Regions from separate parts of the Streptomyces sp. NPDC058880 genome, predicted to be linked through region 1. Evidence: predicted binding sites of a transcription regulator. Region 1 holds the regulator's gene; the other holds the start of a gene.
The links. Region 1 encodes HrcA, which represses chaperone genes, less so after heat shock. Its sites were predicted from a motif close to TTNGCACTCNGNNNNNCNGAGTGCNAA; they were not measured.

Region 2: groES (co-chaperone GroES) is a predicted target of HrcA. The motif match lies at 5,384-5,410, and genes of this name have one in related genera.

What each region holds. Positions count from the first base shown of each region.
Region 1 is NZ_JBHYMC010000022.1:63,587-70,956, forward strand. Features, by position in the region: gene ACFW2G_RS15640 (DUF3097 domain-containing protein) at 1-279, opposite strand, end outside; gene ACFW2G_RS15645 (MBL fold metallo-hydrolase) at 314-1,033, opposite strand; gene hrcA (heat-inducible transcriptional repressor HrcA) at 1,187-2,203, shown strand; gene dnaJ (molecular chaperone DnaJ) at 2,204-3,340, shown strand; gene ACFW2G_RS15660 (nitronate monooxygenase) at 3,498-4,589, shown strand; gene ACFW2G_RS15665 (16S rRNA (uracil(1498)-N(3))-methyltransferase) at 4,586-5,329, shown strand; gene ACFW2G_RS15670 (histidine triad nucleotide-binding protein) at 5,442-5,801, shown strand; gene ACFW2G_RS15675 (ribonuclease Z) at 5,805-6,710, shown strand; gene ACFW2G_RS15680 (PfkB family carbohydrate kinase) at 6,890-7,370, shown strand, end outside.
Region 2 is NZ_JBHYMC010000014.1:79,934-87,303, reverse strand. Features, by position in the region: gene ACFW2G_RS11400 (LysR family transcriptional regulator) at 1-741, opposite strand, end outside; gene ACFW2G_RS11395 (MOSC domain-containing protein) at 830-1,516, shown strand; gene ACFW2G_RS11390 (SDR family NAD(P)-dependent oxidoreductase) at 1,548-2,321, shown strand; gene ACFW2G_RS11385 (ester cyclase) at 2,417-3,127, shown strand; gene groL (chaperonin GroEL) at 3,192-4,820, opposite strand; gene groES (co-chaperone GroES) at 4,932-5,240, opposite strand; gene ACFW2G_RS11370 (hypothetical protein) at 5,498-5,947, shown strand; gene ACFW2G_RS11365 (response regulator transcription factor) at 6,132-6,812, shown strand; gene ACFW2G_RS11360 (sensor histidine kinase) at 6,805-7,370, shown strand, end outside.

The sequences.
Region 1 (7,370 bases):
CGACCCCGATGCCGTCCGGGCCGGCGCCGACGGGCCCCGCGACGGGCGGACCAGGGTGACCACCGCGCCGTCCAGCAGGAAGGCCCGCGGCTCCATGGGGAACACCCGGCGCTTGCCGAACCGGTCCTCCAGGGTCACCGTCCCCGCCTCGCAGGCCACCACCGCGCCGCAGAAGTCCGTACCCGCCACCTCGACGACCAGGTCCGGGTCCGCGGCGACCTCCGGGACGGCCTTGGGGCGCTTCCACTGCGGGGTCAGGTCGGGGGAGTACTCGCGCATCCGGTCGACACTAGGAGAGCGGTGGCCCTCCCCGCTACGACACGCCGGAACGGGCCGCCAGTGTGGCGCGTTGCGCACGCACGAACCGCGCGTCGACCACTGCTCCGTGACCGGGTACGTACAGTGCGTCCTCGCCGCCCAGCGCCAGGAGCCGGTCCAGGGCCGCGGGCCACTGCCGCGGCACGGCGTCCGGGCCGGCCACCGGCTCGCCCGATTCCTCGACCAGGTCCCCGCAGAACACGGTCTCGCGGTCACCCGCGACGAAGACGGCCAGGTCGTGTCCGGTGTGCCCGGGCCCCACGTTGGCCAGCAGCACCTGCACCCCGCCCAGGTCCAGGGTCCACTCGCCCGACACCTGGTGGCCGGGCAGCACCAGGCGGTCCACCGCCTCGCTCGCCTCCGCCTGCGCGAGCCCGTGCCGCACCGCGTCCCGGCGCAGCTCCTCGCGGCCCGTGGCGAGCAGCGCGGCCAGCCCGACCGCGCCGAAGACCTGGGCCCCGGGGAAGGCGGACGCGCCCAGGACGTGATCGAAATGACCGTGCGTGAATGCGATATGGGTCACGCTCCGGCCCGTCAGTCGCTCGGCCTCGGCCCGCACCTCGGTGCCCTCGCGCACGCACGATCCGGGGTCGACGAGGAGGACGGACCCGTCCCCCACCACCAGTCCCACCGTGCAGTCCCACACCGGCAGACGCCGCCGGCCGGTCCTTGCGGTGAGCCGTTCCCAGCCCGCCTCTTCCCAATGCACGTCCATGCCGCGACGCTACCCTGGCGGGCCTCCCTTGCCACGGTCTCACCACCCGGCCGTACACTGAGCGGGGGATCTCTGGCACTCGAACGCACAGAGTGCCAACGAACGGCAGAACACGGCAGAACACGGCAACGGATCAGGCTGGAGGTGTGCGCGATGCTCAGCGAACGCAGACTCGAAGTGCTGCGCGCCATCGTCCAGGACTACGTCGGGACGGAGGAGCCGGTCGGCTCCAAGGCGCTCACCGAGCGGCACCGGCTCGGCGTCTCGCCCGCCACCGTGCGCAACGACATGGCGGTGCTGGAGGAAGAGGGCTACATCGCCCAGCCCCACACCAGCGCCGGCCGGATCCCCACCGACAAGGGCTACCGCCTCTTCGTCGACAAGCTCGCGGGGGTCAAGCCGCTGTCGACGCCCGAGCGTCGCGCCATCCAGAACTTCCTCGACGGGGCCGTCGACCTCGACGACGTCGTCGGCCGTACGGTGCGGCTGCTCGCGCAGCTCACCCGTCAGGTCGCGGTCGTGCAGTACCCCAGCCTGACCCGGTCGACCGTCCGGCACGTGGAGCTGCTCTCGCTCGCCCCCGCGCGGCTGATGCTCGTACTGATCACGGACACCGGGCGCGTCGAGCAGCGGCTCGTCGACTGCCCGAGCCCCTTCGGCGAGGCCTCGCTGGCCGACCTGCGGGCCCGGCTCAACAGCCGGGTCGTCGGCCGGCGCTTCACCGATGTCCCCCCGCTCGTCCAGGACCTCCCCGAGTCCTTCGAGGCCGAGGACCGGGGCACGGTGTCCACCGTGCTCTCGACGCTCCTCGAAACCCTGGTCGAGGAGGCGGAGGAGCGGCTGATGATCGGCGGTACCGCCAATCTCACCCGCTTCGGACACGATTTCCCCCTGACGATCAGGCCGGTGCTGGAGGCGCTGGAGGAGCAGGTCGTGCTCCTCAAGCTCCTCGGCGAGGCCAACGAGTCGGGAATGGCCGTAAGGATCGGGCACGAGAACGCCTACGAGGGGCTCAACTCCACGTCGGTCGTCTCGGTCGGTTACGGTTCGGGCGGCGAAACCGTCGCCAAACTCGGCGTGGTCGGACCGACCCGCATGGACTACCCCGGAACGATGGGAGCGGTACGCGCAGTGGCACGTTACGTCGGACAGATCCTGGCGGAGTCGTAAGTGGCCACGGACTACTACGCCGTTCTCGGCGTGCGCCGCGACGCATCGCAGGACGAGATCAAGAAGGCCTTCCGGCGCCTCGCGCGTGAACTCCACCCGGATGTGAATCCGGACCCGAAGACGCAGGAGCGCTTCAAGGAGATCAACGCGGCCTACGAGGTGCTGTCGGACCCGCAGAAGAAGCAGGTCTACGACCTCGGCGGCGACCCGCTGTCCTCCTCGGGCGGCGGCGGAGCCGGCGGATTCGGGGCGGGCGGCTTCGGCAACTTCTCCGACATCATGGACGCCTTCTTCGGCCAGGCCTCGCAGCGCGGACCGCGCTCGCGGACCCGGCGCGGCCAGGACGCCATGATCCGCCTCGACCTGGAGCTGGACGAGGCGGCCTTCGGGACGACCAAGGACATCCAGGTCGACACGGCCGTCGTCTGCACCACCTGCTCCGGTGAGGGCGCGGCCCCCGGGACCTCGGCGCAGACCTGCGACATGTGCCGTGGACGCGGTGAGGTCTCCCAGGTCACCCGGTCCTTCCTGGGCCAGGTCATGACCTCGCGCCCCTGCCCCCAGTGCCAGGGCTTCGGCACCGTCGTCCCGACCCCGTGCCACGAGTGCGCGGGCGACGGCCGGATCCGCTCCCGCCGCAGCCTCACGGTCAAGATCCCGGCCGGTGTGGAGAACGGCACCCGGATCCAGCTCGCGGGCGAGGGCGAGGTCGGCCCCGGCGGCGGCCCCGCCGGCGACCTGTACGTGGAGATCCACGAACTGGCGCACCCGACCTTCCAGCGGCGCGGGGACGACCTGCACTGCACCGTCACCATCCCGATGACGGCGGCCGCGCTCGGCACCAAATGTCCGCTGGAGACGTTGGACGGCCTGGAGGAGATCGACATCCGGCCCGGCACCGGGTCCGGCCAAGCGATCCCGCTGCACGGGCGCGGCGTCACCCACCTGCGCGGCGGCGGGCGCGGAGACCTGATCGTCCACGTCGAGGTCACCACCCCGACCAAGCTGGACGCCCAGCAGGAGGAACTGCTGCGCCAGCTGGCGAAGCTGCGCGGTGAGGAGCGGCCCATGGGCCAGTTCGCGCCGGGCCAGCAGGGCCTCTTCAGCCGTCTGAAGGATGCTTTCAACGGTCGCTGACCGCACGGCGGACGCCGCTTTCGAGCCCGGTCCGGGGACACCCCGGGCCGGGCTCTTCGCGTGCCCGCGAGGCCGGCCGTCCGCCCGCCGGGAACGGGACTATGCCAGGCGAATGCGGTGATTCGGCGCCCTGGGCGGGACGTGGCACGATGCAGCCATGTCCACCGCCGCGAACGGTCTCTCCCTCCATCCGATCGTGCAGGCTCCCATGGCCGGCGGCGCTTCCTGCCCGCCGCTCGTCGCCGCCGTGTGCGAGGCGGGCGCGCTGGGTTTCCTGGCCGGCGGCTACAAGACCGCCGACGGGATGTACCAGGAGATCAAGCAGGTGCGGGCGCTCACCCGGCACCGCTTCGGCGTCAACCTCTTCATGCCGCAGACCGGGTACGTCGACCCGGCCGCGGTGGAGGCGTACCGCGGGCAGCTGGCCGGCGAGGCCAGCTGGTACGAGATCTCGCTCGCCGAGGAGGACGTCATCGGCACCAGCGACGACGGCTACGACGCCAAGCTCGCCATCCTGCTGGAGGACCCGGTCCCGGTCGTGTCGTTCACCTTCGGCTGTCCCGCCCCCGAGGTCCTCGCCGCCCTGCGCAAGGCCGGGACCCACACCATCGTCACGGCGACCTCCGCCGAGGAGGCCCGCAGCGCCCAGCGGGCGGGCGCCGACGCCGTGTGCGTGCAGGGCGTCGAGGCGGGCGGCCACCAGGGCACCCACCGGGACGACCCGCAGACGGACGGCACGGCGGCGGTCGGACTGCTGGCGCTGGTGGCGCAGGTACGGGAGGCGGTCGCCCTGCCGATCGTCGCCGCGGGCGGGGTCATGCGCGGCGCGCAGATCGCCGCCCTGCTGGCGGCCGGCGCGGCGGCGGCGCAGCTCGGGACGGCCTTCCTGGCGTGTCCGGAGTCGGGCGCCGACCCCGTGCACAAGAAGGCGCTGACCGACCCGCTCTTCGTCCGGACGGAGCTGACCCGGGCCTTCTCCGGGAGGCCGGCGCGGGGGCTGGTCAACCGTTTCGTGCGGGAGCACGGCCCCTACGCCCCGGCCGCCTACCCCCAGGTCCACCACCTGACCTCGGGGCTGCGCAAGGCGGCCGCGGCGGCCGGCGACCCGCAGGGCATGGCCCTGTGGGCGGGCCAGGGGCACCGGCTCGCGCGGGCGCTGCCGGCGGCGCAGCTGGTGGAGGTACTGGCGGCCGAACTGGCGCAGGCACAGGCGATGTTGAAGGAAATGAAGATGAGGAGTGCGTCATGACGGCCCCGGTGTTCGTGGTCGAAGAGGTCCCCGCGGGGGCGGAGTTCGTCCTGGACGGCCCGGAGGGCCGGCACGCGGTGTCCGTGAAGCGGCTGAACCCGGGTGAGCAGGTGGTCCTGACGGACGGCCGCGGCGGCTGGGCGGAGGCGGTGGTCGAGGCGGCCGAGGGCAAGGACCGACTCGTCGTGGCGGTCGCCGCCGCCGGGCGGGAGGAGGAGCCCGCGCTGCGCATCACCGTGGTCCAGGCCCTGCCCAAGGGGGACCGGGGCGAGCTGGCCGTCGAGACCATGACCGAGACCGGCGTGGACGCGATCGTGCCCTGGCAGGCCTCGCGCTGCATCACGCAGTGGCGTGGCGACCGCGGGGCCAAGTCCCTCGCCAAGTGGCGGGCCACGGCCCGCGAGGCGGGCAAGCAGTCCCGCCGGGTCCGCTTCCCGGAGGTGGCCGAGGCCCTGTCCACGAAGCAGGTCGCGGCGCTGCTGGCGGACGCCGATCTGGCGATGGTCCTGCACGAGGACCGCGACACCCCCTCGCAGGCCCTGGCCACGGCCGAGCTGCCCGTCACCGGCTCCGTCGTCCTGGTGGTCGGCCCGGAGGGCGGGGTCTCCCCGGAGGAGCTCGCGGTCTTCGCCGCGGCGGGGGCGCACCCCTACCGCCTGGGCCGTTCTGTCCTGCGGACCTCCACGGCCGGCACCGCGGCCGTGGCGGTCCTGCTGGCCCGGACCGGACGCTGGGCCTGATCAAACGCTGGGCCTGACGGGACGCTGGGCCTGACCGGCCGGAACGCACGCCCGCCGCCGGCCCCGGCTGGATACGATGCCCAAACCGATCAACGTCACGGGAGGGTGCGCAATGGCCGGGGAACCGCAGGCCGACTGCCTGTTCTGCAAGATCGTCGAGGGGTCCATCCCGGCGACCGTGGTCCGGGAGACCGAAACCACCGTCGCCTTCCGGGACATCAACCCGCAGGCGCCCACACACGTGCTCGTCATCCCCAAAGTGCACTACCCCGACGCCGCGTCGCTCGCGGCCGCCGAGCCGGGCGTCGCCGCCGACATACTGCGTGAGGCCGCACGGGTCGCCGCCGACGAGAAGATCGACGACCACGGCTACCGGATCGTCTTCAACACCGGCTCCGGGGCCGGCCAGACCGTATGGCACGCCCACGCGCACGTCCTGGGCGGCCGCGGCCTCCAGTGGCCCCCGGGATAGCGCGTGTCCGTCAGGGAGTTCGTGGTGCTGGGCACCGCCAGCCAGGTGCCCACCCGCCACCGCAACCACAACGGCTACCTGCTGCGCTGGGACGGCGAGGGCATCCTCTTCGACCCGGGCGAGGGCACGCAGCGGCAGATGCTGCGTGCTGGGGTGGCCGCGCACGACATCAACCGGATCTGCATCACCCATTTCCACGGTGACCATAGCCTCGGCCTCGCCGGGGTGATCCAGCGGATCAACCTCGACCAGGTCCCGCACCCGGTCGCCGCGCACTACCCGGCGTCGGGGCAGAAGTTCTTCGACCGGCTCCGGTACGCCACGGCCTACCGCGAGACCGTGCCGATCCGCGAGGAGCCGGTGGCCGCGGACGGAACCGTGGCGCATGGGGTCTCCTACGTCCTGGAGACCCGGCGGCTCTCGCACCCGGTGGAGTCCTTCGGCTACCGGATCACCGAGCCCGACGGGCGCCGGATGGTGCCCGAACTGCTCGCCCGGCACGGGATCAAGGGCCCCGACGTGGGCCGGATCCAGCGGGACGGGCACCTCGGCGGCGTCACGTTGGAGGAGGTCAGCGAGCCACGGCCCGGGCAGCGCTTCGCGTTCGTGATGGACACCCGGCTCTGCACCGGTGTGACCGAGCTCGCCGAGGGCTGCGACATGCTGGTGATCGAGTCGACCTTCCTCGACGAGGACGAACGGCTGGCCACCGACCACGGGCACCTCACCGCCGGCCAGGCGGCGCGGGCGGCGCGGGACGCGGGTGTACGGCACCTCGTGCTGACGCACTTCTCGCAGCGCTACACCGACCCGGCCGCATTCGAGCGCCAGGCCCGGGCGGCGGGTTTCGAGGGCGAACTCACCGTGGCCGCGGACCTGACGCGGGTGCCTCTGCCGAAGCGGGGCTGACACGGGCGGCCCCGGGCGGCACGGTGCCCGGGCCCGACCCTCCGCGGCTCCCCGAGCCTGGGCCGCACGGCACGTTGTGGGTGACCTGCGCCACACTGGGTTTGGATCCCGCCCCGGGTGGGGATGCCTCGCAGATTTCACCGAGAAACGGCCCTTCGAGATCAACAGGGGAGACCACCGTGACCAGTCGGGACCCTGACAGCCGCACCGCAGCCGTGGACCCGCTCGGTCCGCTGCGCGACCCGGAGGACCCGGGCTGCGACGTCTTCCTGACCGGTACGGTCTTCCTCGACATCATCTTCACCGGCCTGGACTCGGCACCGGTCCGCGGTACGGAGTCCTGGGCGCGCGGCATGGGTTCGAGTCCCGGCGGCGTCGCCAACATGGCCACCGCCCTGGCCCGGCTGGGTCTGCGCACCTCGCTGGCCGCTGCCTTCGGCGACGACCACTACGGGGAGTACTGCTGGGACGCCCTGGAACAGGGCGAGGGCATCGACCTGTCCATGTCCCGGACCGTCCCCGGCTGGCACAGCCCCGTCACGGTCTCGATGGCCTACGAGGGCGAGCGCACGATGGTCTCGCACGGCCACGAGGCCCCGCCGCCGGCCGGCTCCGGGCCCTTCCCGCAGTGCCCGCCGAGAGCCCGCGCCGCCGTGGCAT
Region 2 (7,370 bases), on a different contig from region 1:
CGGCAGCACCGCCACGCCCAGCCCCGCGCCGACCAGGCCGACCACCGCCGGGTAGTCGTCGGTGGCGAAGTCGATGCGTGGGGTGAAGCCGGCGCCCTCGCACACCTCCACCAGATGGCGGCGGCAGCGCGGGCAGCCCGCGATCCAGGGTTCGCCGGCCAGCTCCGCCATGTTCACGCGCTCCGCCCCGGCCAGCGCGTGCCCCTCGGGGACCAGCCCCACCAGCCGGTCGGTCAGCAGCGGCCGCACCACGAGGTCCTCCCACTCGGCCGCTGACCCGGCGGCCCCGCCGTAGCGGAAGGCCAGCGCCAGATCGCAGTCGCCCTCGCGCAGCATCTCCACGGACCGCGGCGGCTCGGCCTCGACCAGGGAGATACGGGTGCCGGGGTGTTCGGCGCGCATCGCCGCGAGCGCGGTCGGCACCAGGGTGGAGCTGCCGCTGGGGAAGGACACCAGACGCACCCGGCCCGCGCGCAGCCCCGCGATGGCCGCGACCTCCTCCTCGGCGGCGGTCAGCCCGGCGAGGATCCCCGCGGCGTGGCGGACCAGGGCCTCGCCCGCCTGGGTCAGCCGCATCTCCCGGCCGGTGCGGATGAGCAGCGGGGTGCCGGCCGACTGCTCCAGCGCCTTCATCTGCTGGGAGACGGCCGGCTGGGTGCAGCCGAGTTCGCGCGCGGCGGCGGAGAAGGACCCGGTCCCGGCGACGGCGCGCAGGACCCGGAGATGACGTGCCTCGATCACTCTTCGATCATAAGGCCCGCTTTTATCGTCGCGCGAATACTTCCGTGACGCTTTGGGGGAGCCCGGTTAGCCTGGGCGCATGGGCCCCATGCATCTGATCTCCGTGAACGTCGGCACCGCCGTACCCTCCGAGCACACCGACGCGGACAGCGGGGTGACGGGCATCGGCAAGCGCCCCGTCCCCGGGCCGGTCCGCGTCGTCGCCCCCGGCGACAGGGCCACCGGCCGGGGCAGCGGCCTGGAGGGCGACGCCATCTGCGACCGCCGGCACCACGGCGGCGACCACCAGGCCGTGTACGCGTACGCCCGCGAGGACCTGGACCGGTGGGAGCGGGAGCTGGGCCGCGAGCTGCCGGACGGGGTCTTCGGCGAGAACTTCACGACCTCCGGCATCGACCTGAACACCGCACGGCTCGGCGACCGCTGGCGGGTCGGCACGGACCTCGTCCTGGAGGTGGCCTCGGCCCGCATCCCGTGCCGCACCTTCCAGGGGGCACTGGGCGAGGCGGGCTGGGTCAAGCGGTTCACCCGGGAGGCCCGCCCGGGTGCGTACCTGCGGGTGATCGAGGAGGGTTCGGTCTCCCCCGGCGACCCCATCGAGGTCGTCCACCGCCCGGACCACGACGTGACGGTGCAGCTCTGGTTCCGCGCCTTCACCACCGAGCGCGCGCTGTTGCCGAGGACACTGGCCGCGGGCGACGCGATGGAGCCCGGGGCGCATGAGACGGTGCGCCGGTACGTGGAGAAGTACGGGGCCGGGACCGGGGCGCGGTAGCGCCGTCACCCCGGGCGGCTAGGTTGCGCGTATGACGACTGCGTTGATTACGGGATCCACGGCGGGCATCGGCGCCGCCTTCGCCCGGCGGCTGGCCGCCCAGGGGCACAACCTCGTGCTGGTGGCGCGAGACGGCAAGCGCCTGGGCGAGCAGGCCACGGAGCTACACGACCTGCATGGAATCGAGGCCGAGGTGCTGGTCGCCGACCTGTCCTCCGACGAGGGCATCACGGCGGTCGAGAAGCGCCTGGACGACCGCACGCACCCGGTGGACCTGCTGGTCAACAACGCGGGATTCGGTAACAAGGGCCGCTACCTCGAGGTCTCCATGGCCGACGAGCTGACCATGCTGAAGGTGCACGTCGAGGCGGTGCTGCGGCTGACCTCGGCGGCGGCCGAGTCGATGCGCTCGCGCGGTCGCGGCGGTGTGATCAACGTGGCCTCGGTGGCCGCGTTCGTACCCCGCGGTACGTACGGCGCCAGCAAGGCCTGGGTCGTGCAGTTCACCCAGGGCGCGGCGCGGGACATGGCGGGGTCCGGGGTCCGGCTGATGGCGCTGTGCCCCGGCTTCGTACGGACGGAGTTCCACCAGCGCGCCGGCATGGGCACGGACAGCATCCCCGGCTGGATGTGGCTGGACGCCGACAAGCTGGTGGCGGCGGCGCTGGCCGATCTGGCGCGGGGGAAGACGGTGTCGATCCCGGACCCGCGGTACAAGGCGCTGATGGGTGTGGTGAAGCTGACGCCGCGCGGGCTGCTGGGCGGGGTGTCCTCGCGCACGGGCCGCAAGTACGGGCCCCAGTAGTGTTCGTGACCTGCGGGTAAGCCCTCACCCGAGCCGCCAAACTGGCTAAATCTCCCTAAAATGGACATGTTCCATCTCCACCGGGAGGCGACGCGATGACATTCGTACAGGTGATCGATTACGAGACCACGCGGTTCGATGAGATGAACGCGCTCATCGACCGCTGGGCGGAGCAGAGCAGCGGCAGGCGCACCGCCACGCACACGATGATCGGCCAGGACCGAGAGGCCCGGAACCACTACGTGGACATGGTGGAGTTCGCCTCGTACGAGGAGGCGATGAAGAACTCTCAGCTCCCCGAGACGGACCGGATGTTCCAGGAGATGGTGGCCCTCTGCGAGGGGATGCCCACGTTCGTGAACCTCGATGTGGTCCGGGACGAGCATCTCAACAAGCAGCTCGTGAACCGGGCGTTCAAGGAAGCCGTCGCGGGCGGCGACATGGGCGTCCTCGACGAGTGCTTCGCGGTGAACTACATCGACCACGACGCCAGCAAGGAGGAGTCAACCGTCATCGGACGCGAGAACATGCACGCCGACGTGGAGATGTGGCGCGCCGCCTTCGACATGACCTTCGAGCCGACGGCCCAGGTGGCCGAGGGCGACATGGTCACGACGGTGTGGAACTGGCGCGGCACCCACAAGGGAGAGTTCATGGGGGTCGCACCGACCGGCAAGACGTACGAGATGTCCGGGACCACGACCTTCCGGTGTCAGGACGGAGAGATCATCGAGGGCTGGTGGCACTACAACCCCGGAGCCCTGCAGCGGCAGATGGGCGGAACCGGATCGCCCTACGGAACCTGAATCCCGAACACGGGGAAGGCCCCGCTCCGCGACTGCGGAACGGGGCCTTCGACGTGGAACGCGATCAGTGGCTGTGGCCGTGACCGTGGCCGTGACCGGCGTCGCCCTCGTCCTCCGCCGGCTTCTCGACGACCAGGGTCTCGGTCGTGAGCAGCAGGGAGGCGATGGAGGCGGCGTTCTCCAGCGCGGAACGGGTGACCTTCACCGGGTCGATGACGCCGGCCTTGACCAGGTCGCCGTACTCGCCGGTGGCGGCGTTGAAGCCCTGGCCCTTGTCGAGCTCGGAGACCTTCGAGGTGATGACGTAGCCCTCAAGGCCCGCGTTCTCGGCGATCCAGCGCAGCGGCTCCACGGCGGCGCGGCGCACGACCGCGACACCGGTGGCCTCGTCGCCCGACAGGCCGAGGTTACCGTCGAGGACCTTGACCGCGTGGACGAGCGCGGAGCCACCGCCGGAGACGATGCCCTCCTCGACCGCGGCGCGGGTCGCGGAGATGGCGTCCTCCAGGCGGTGCTTCTTCTCCTTGAGCTCCACCTCGGTGGCGGCGCCGACCTTGATGACGCAGACGCCGCCGGCGAGCTTCGCCAGGCGCTCCTGCAGCTTCTCGCGGTCCCAGTCCGAGTCCGTGGCCTCGATCTCGGCCTTGATCTGGTTCACGCGGCCGAGGACCTCGTCGGAGCTGCCCGCGCCGTCGACGATGGTGGTGTCGTCCTTGGAGATGGTGACGCGGCGGGCGGAACCCAGTACGTCCAGACCGGCCTGGTCGAGCTTGAGGCCGACCTCCTCGGCGATGACGGTGGCACCGGTGAGGGTGGCCATGTCCTGCAGCATCGCCTTGCGGCGGTCACCGAAGCCCGGGGCCTTGACGGCCACCGCGTTGAAGGTGCCGCGGATCTTGTTGACGACGAGGGTGGAGAGCGCCTCGCCCTCGACGTCCTCGGCGATGATCAGCAGCGGCTTGGAGCCGCCCGCCTGGATGACCTTCTCCAGCAGCGGCAGGAGGTCCTGGATGGAGGAGATCTTGCCCTGGTTGATCAGGATGTACGGGTCGTCGAGGACGGCCTCCATACGCTCCTGGTCGGAGACCATGTACGGGGAGAGGTAGCCCTTGTCGAAGGCCATGCCCTCGGTGAACTCCAGCTCCAGGCCGAAGGTGTTGGACTCCTCGACGGTGATGACACCGTCCTTGCCGACCTTGTCCATCGCCTCGGCGATGAGCTCGCCGACCTGGGCGTCCTGCGCGGAGAGCGCGGCCACGGCGGCGATGTCGGACTTGTCCTCGATCGGGCGGGCGGTCGCGAGGAGGTCCTCGGAGACGGCCTTGACCGCGGCGTCGATGCCCTTCTTCAGGGCGGCCGGGGAAGCACCCGCGGCGACGTTGCGCAGACCCTCGCGGACCAGCGCCTGGGCCAGCACGGTGGCGGTGGTGGTGCCGTCACCCGCGATGTCGTTGGTCTTGGTCGCCACCTCCTTCACGAGCTGGGCGCCCAGGTTCTCGTACGGGTCGTCCAGCTCGACCTCGCGGGCGATGGTGACACCGTCGTTGGTGATGGTGGGGGCGCCGAACTTCTTGTCGATGACGACGTTGCGGCCCTTGGGGCCGATCGTCACCTTGACCGTGTCGGCAAGCTTGTTGACGCCGCGCTCGAGGGCGCGACGGGCGTCCTCGTCGAACTTCAGGATCTTCGCCATGGGAGCGGTTCAGCCCTCTCGAAAACTCGGGTTTAACGAGCTACGCCCCTCGCCGCCCGGCAATCAGCGGGGTGACCAGGGGCGTAGCTCAAAGCAGTGCTGTGAAGCGAATTACTTCTCGACGATCGCGAGCACGTCGCGAGCCGAGAGGACGAGGTACTCCTCGCCGCTGTACTTCACTTCGGTGCCGCCGTACTTGCTGTACAGCACGATGTCGCCGACGGTGACGTCCAGCGGGAGACGCTGGCCGTCCTCGAAGCGGCCCGGGCCGACCGCGAGGACGACGCCCTCCTGGGGCTTCTCCTTCGCGGTGTCCGGGATGACCAGGCCGGAGGCCGTGGTCTGCTCGGCGTCGAGCGGCTGGACCACGATGCGGTCCTCAAGCGGCTTGATGGCAACCTTGGAGCTGGCGGTCGTCACTGTCCGACCTCCCCCTTCGGAGATCCGGGGTTAACTGTCTGAGGTGGCGACCAGGTCGATCCGTCGTCGCGGGTGCCGGACCTGCCTGTCGCTGTGTTGGCACTCGCCGGGGGCGAGTGCCAGGTGCGAGACTATTCCGGCGATTAGCACTCGGTCAAGCGGAGTGCCAATTCCCGACCTCCCGGCGTTGCGCGGAGGCCGGTTCGATCCCCGAAACTCTCTTCGCGCATGCGTTCGAGATCACTCTTCTCCCGGACATGACCAGGACAAACTCCGGTGTGCGGTGGGTGCACGCCGTCCCGATCGCCATCGGGCTCGCCGTCGGGATCTGGATGTTCCACGCGGCCGTACCGCGGCTCATCATCCAGCTGACGGGAGTGGACGGCAGGTTCAGCGCCGAGCGGTGCGTGTGGGGCGACCCGAATTCCATGGGGGACCGCACGCTGACGTGCGCGGGCTCCTTCACCGCAGCCGACGGATCGTTCACTCTTCGCGGGATCGGGATCGACGGCGTCTTCGACGAGCGGCCGCAGGCTTCGGTCGCCGCCCGCGTCAGCGGGCCCGATGCCGACGGGGCCGTGCAGATGAGCATCCTCACCTCCCTCGCACCCATGGGCCTGGGCCTGACCGCCCTGGCCTTCCCGGCCTGGGCGTTGACGGCAGCCACCCGCGACGCCCTGTCCCGTGCGCGGCGGTCGCTGGCATGAATCCCCCTCCCCTGCGGGGTCGCTGCGCGGCTCGGCGGCGTCGGAAGACGGCGCCCCGCACACGCCGAGCCGAGGAGACGCCCCGGCGGCGGCCCCGCTCCCCGACCGGACCCACACCGCCCCGCCGAGCACCCCACAGGGGACCGGGTACGGCACAAGACGGGCGATATGTGACGCTTGAGCGGTGCGCATCCTCGTGGTCGAAGACGAAGAAGGCCTCGCCGAGTCCCTGCGGCGCGGCCTGTCCGCCGACGGGCACCTGGTCGACGTCGCACACGACGGCCACCGCGGCATGGACCTCGCCCTCGCCGGCGGCCCCTACGACGTCGTCCTGCTCGACCTGATGCTCCCGGGTCCCGGCGGGCACGCGATCTGTACCCGCATGCGCTCCCACGGCGACACCACCCCGGTCCTGATGCTCACCGCCAGGGACGGCGAGTACGACGAGGCCGAGGGCCTGGACGCAGGCGCCGACGACTACCTCACCAAGCCGTTCTCCTTCGTGGTCCTGGCCGCCCGGATCCGGGCGCTGGCCCGCCGCGCCGGAGCCTGTGACCGCGGCACCCTCCAGGCGGGCGACCTCGTCCTGGACCCGCGCGGCCGCCGCTGCCGCCGCGGCGACCGGGACATCGAGCTCACCGCCCGCGAACTCGGCGTGCTCGCCTGCCTGATGGAGCAGCCCGGCCGCGCCGTCGCCAAGCAGGACATCCTGGACGAGGTCTGGGACACCCCGCACGACATCGACCCGAACATCGTCGAGGTCTACGTCTCCTCGCTGCGCAAGAAGATCGACGCCCCCTTCGGACGCCGCTCGATCCTCACCGTCCACGGCACCGGCTACCGCATGGCGCCCGATGGTGGCTGAGCGGCGTCGCGGATCCGGCGAGACCCGGGCCGCCCGCCGCGGGCGGCCCGGCATCCGGGGGCGCACCGCCGCGGCCGCCGCCCTCGCCATGGCCGCCGTACTGGCCGCCGGCGGGCTCTGGATGCACGCCCTGCTGCGGGCCAACCTCCTCGACAACACCACCGGCCGGACCGAGCTCGCCGCCCTCAAAGCCGCCGCCCAGCTCGACGCCCGCACCCCGCCGCCCGGCGGGCGGCTGCCCGCGCCCGAGAACGGCGTGGACCTGGTCCTCGTACGGGACCCCGCCGGCCGGACCGTGGCCGCGACCGGCGGCGACCCGCGGCACACCCCCGACCTGGACGGCGCACCGCGCCCCGGCCCCGGGGAGGACTCCCGCTCGGCCGTACTCCCTCCCGAGCGTCCCGGCGGGCACCGGCGCGCGGTGGTCGCCGTCCCGGCGCCCGGCGGGAACACGGTGTACGCGATGACCGTCCTCGGCGACGTGGACGACGCGACCCGGGCCGTCGCCGTCGGCCTGCTCGCGGGCGCGCCCCCGCTGATCGCCTTCGCCGCGGCCCT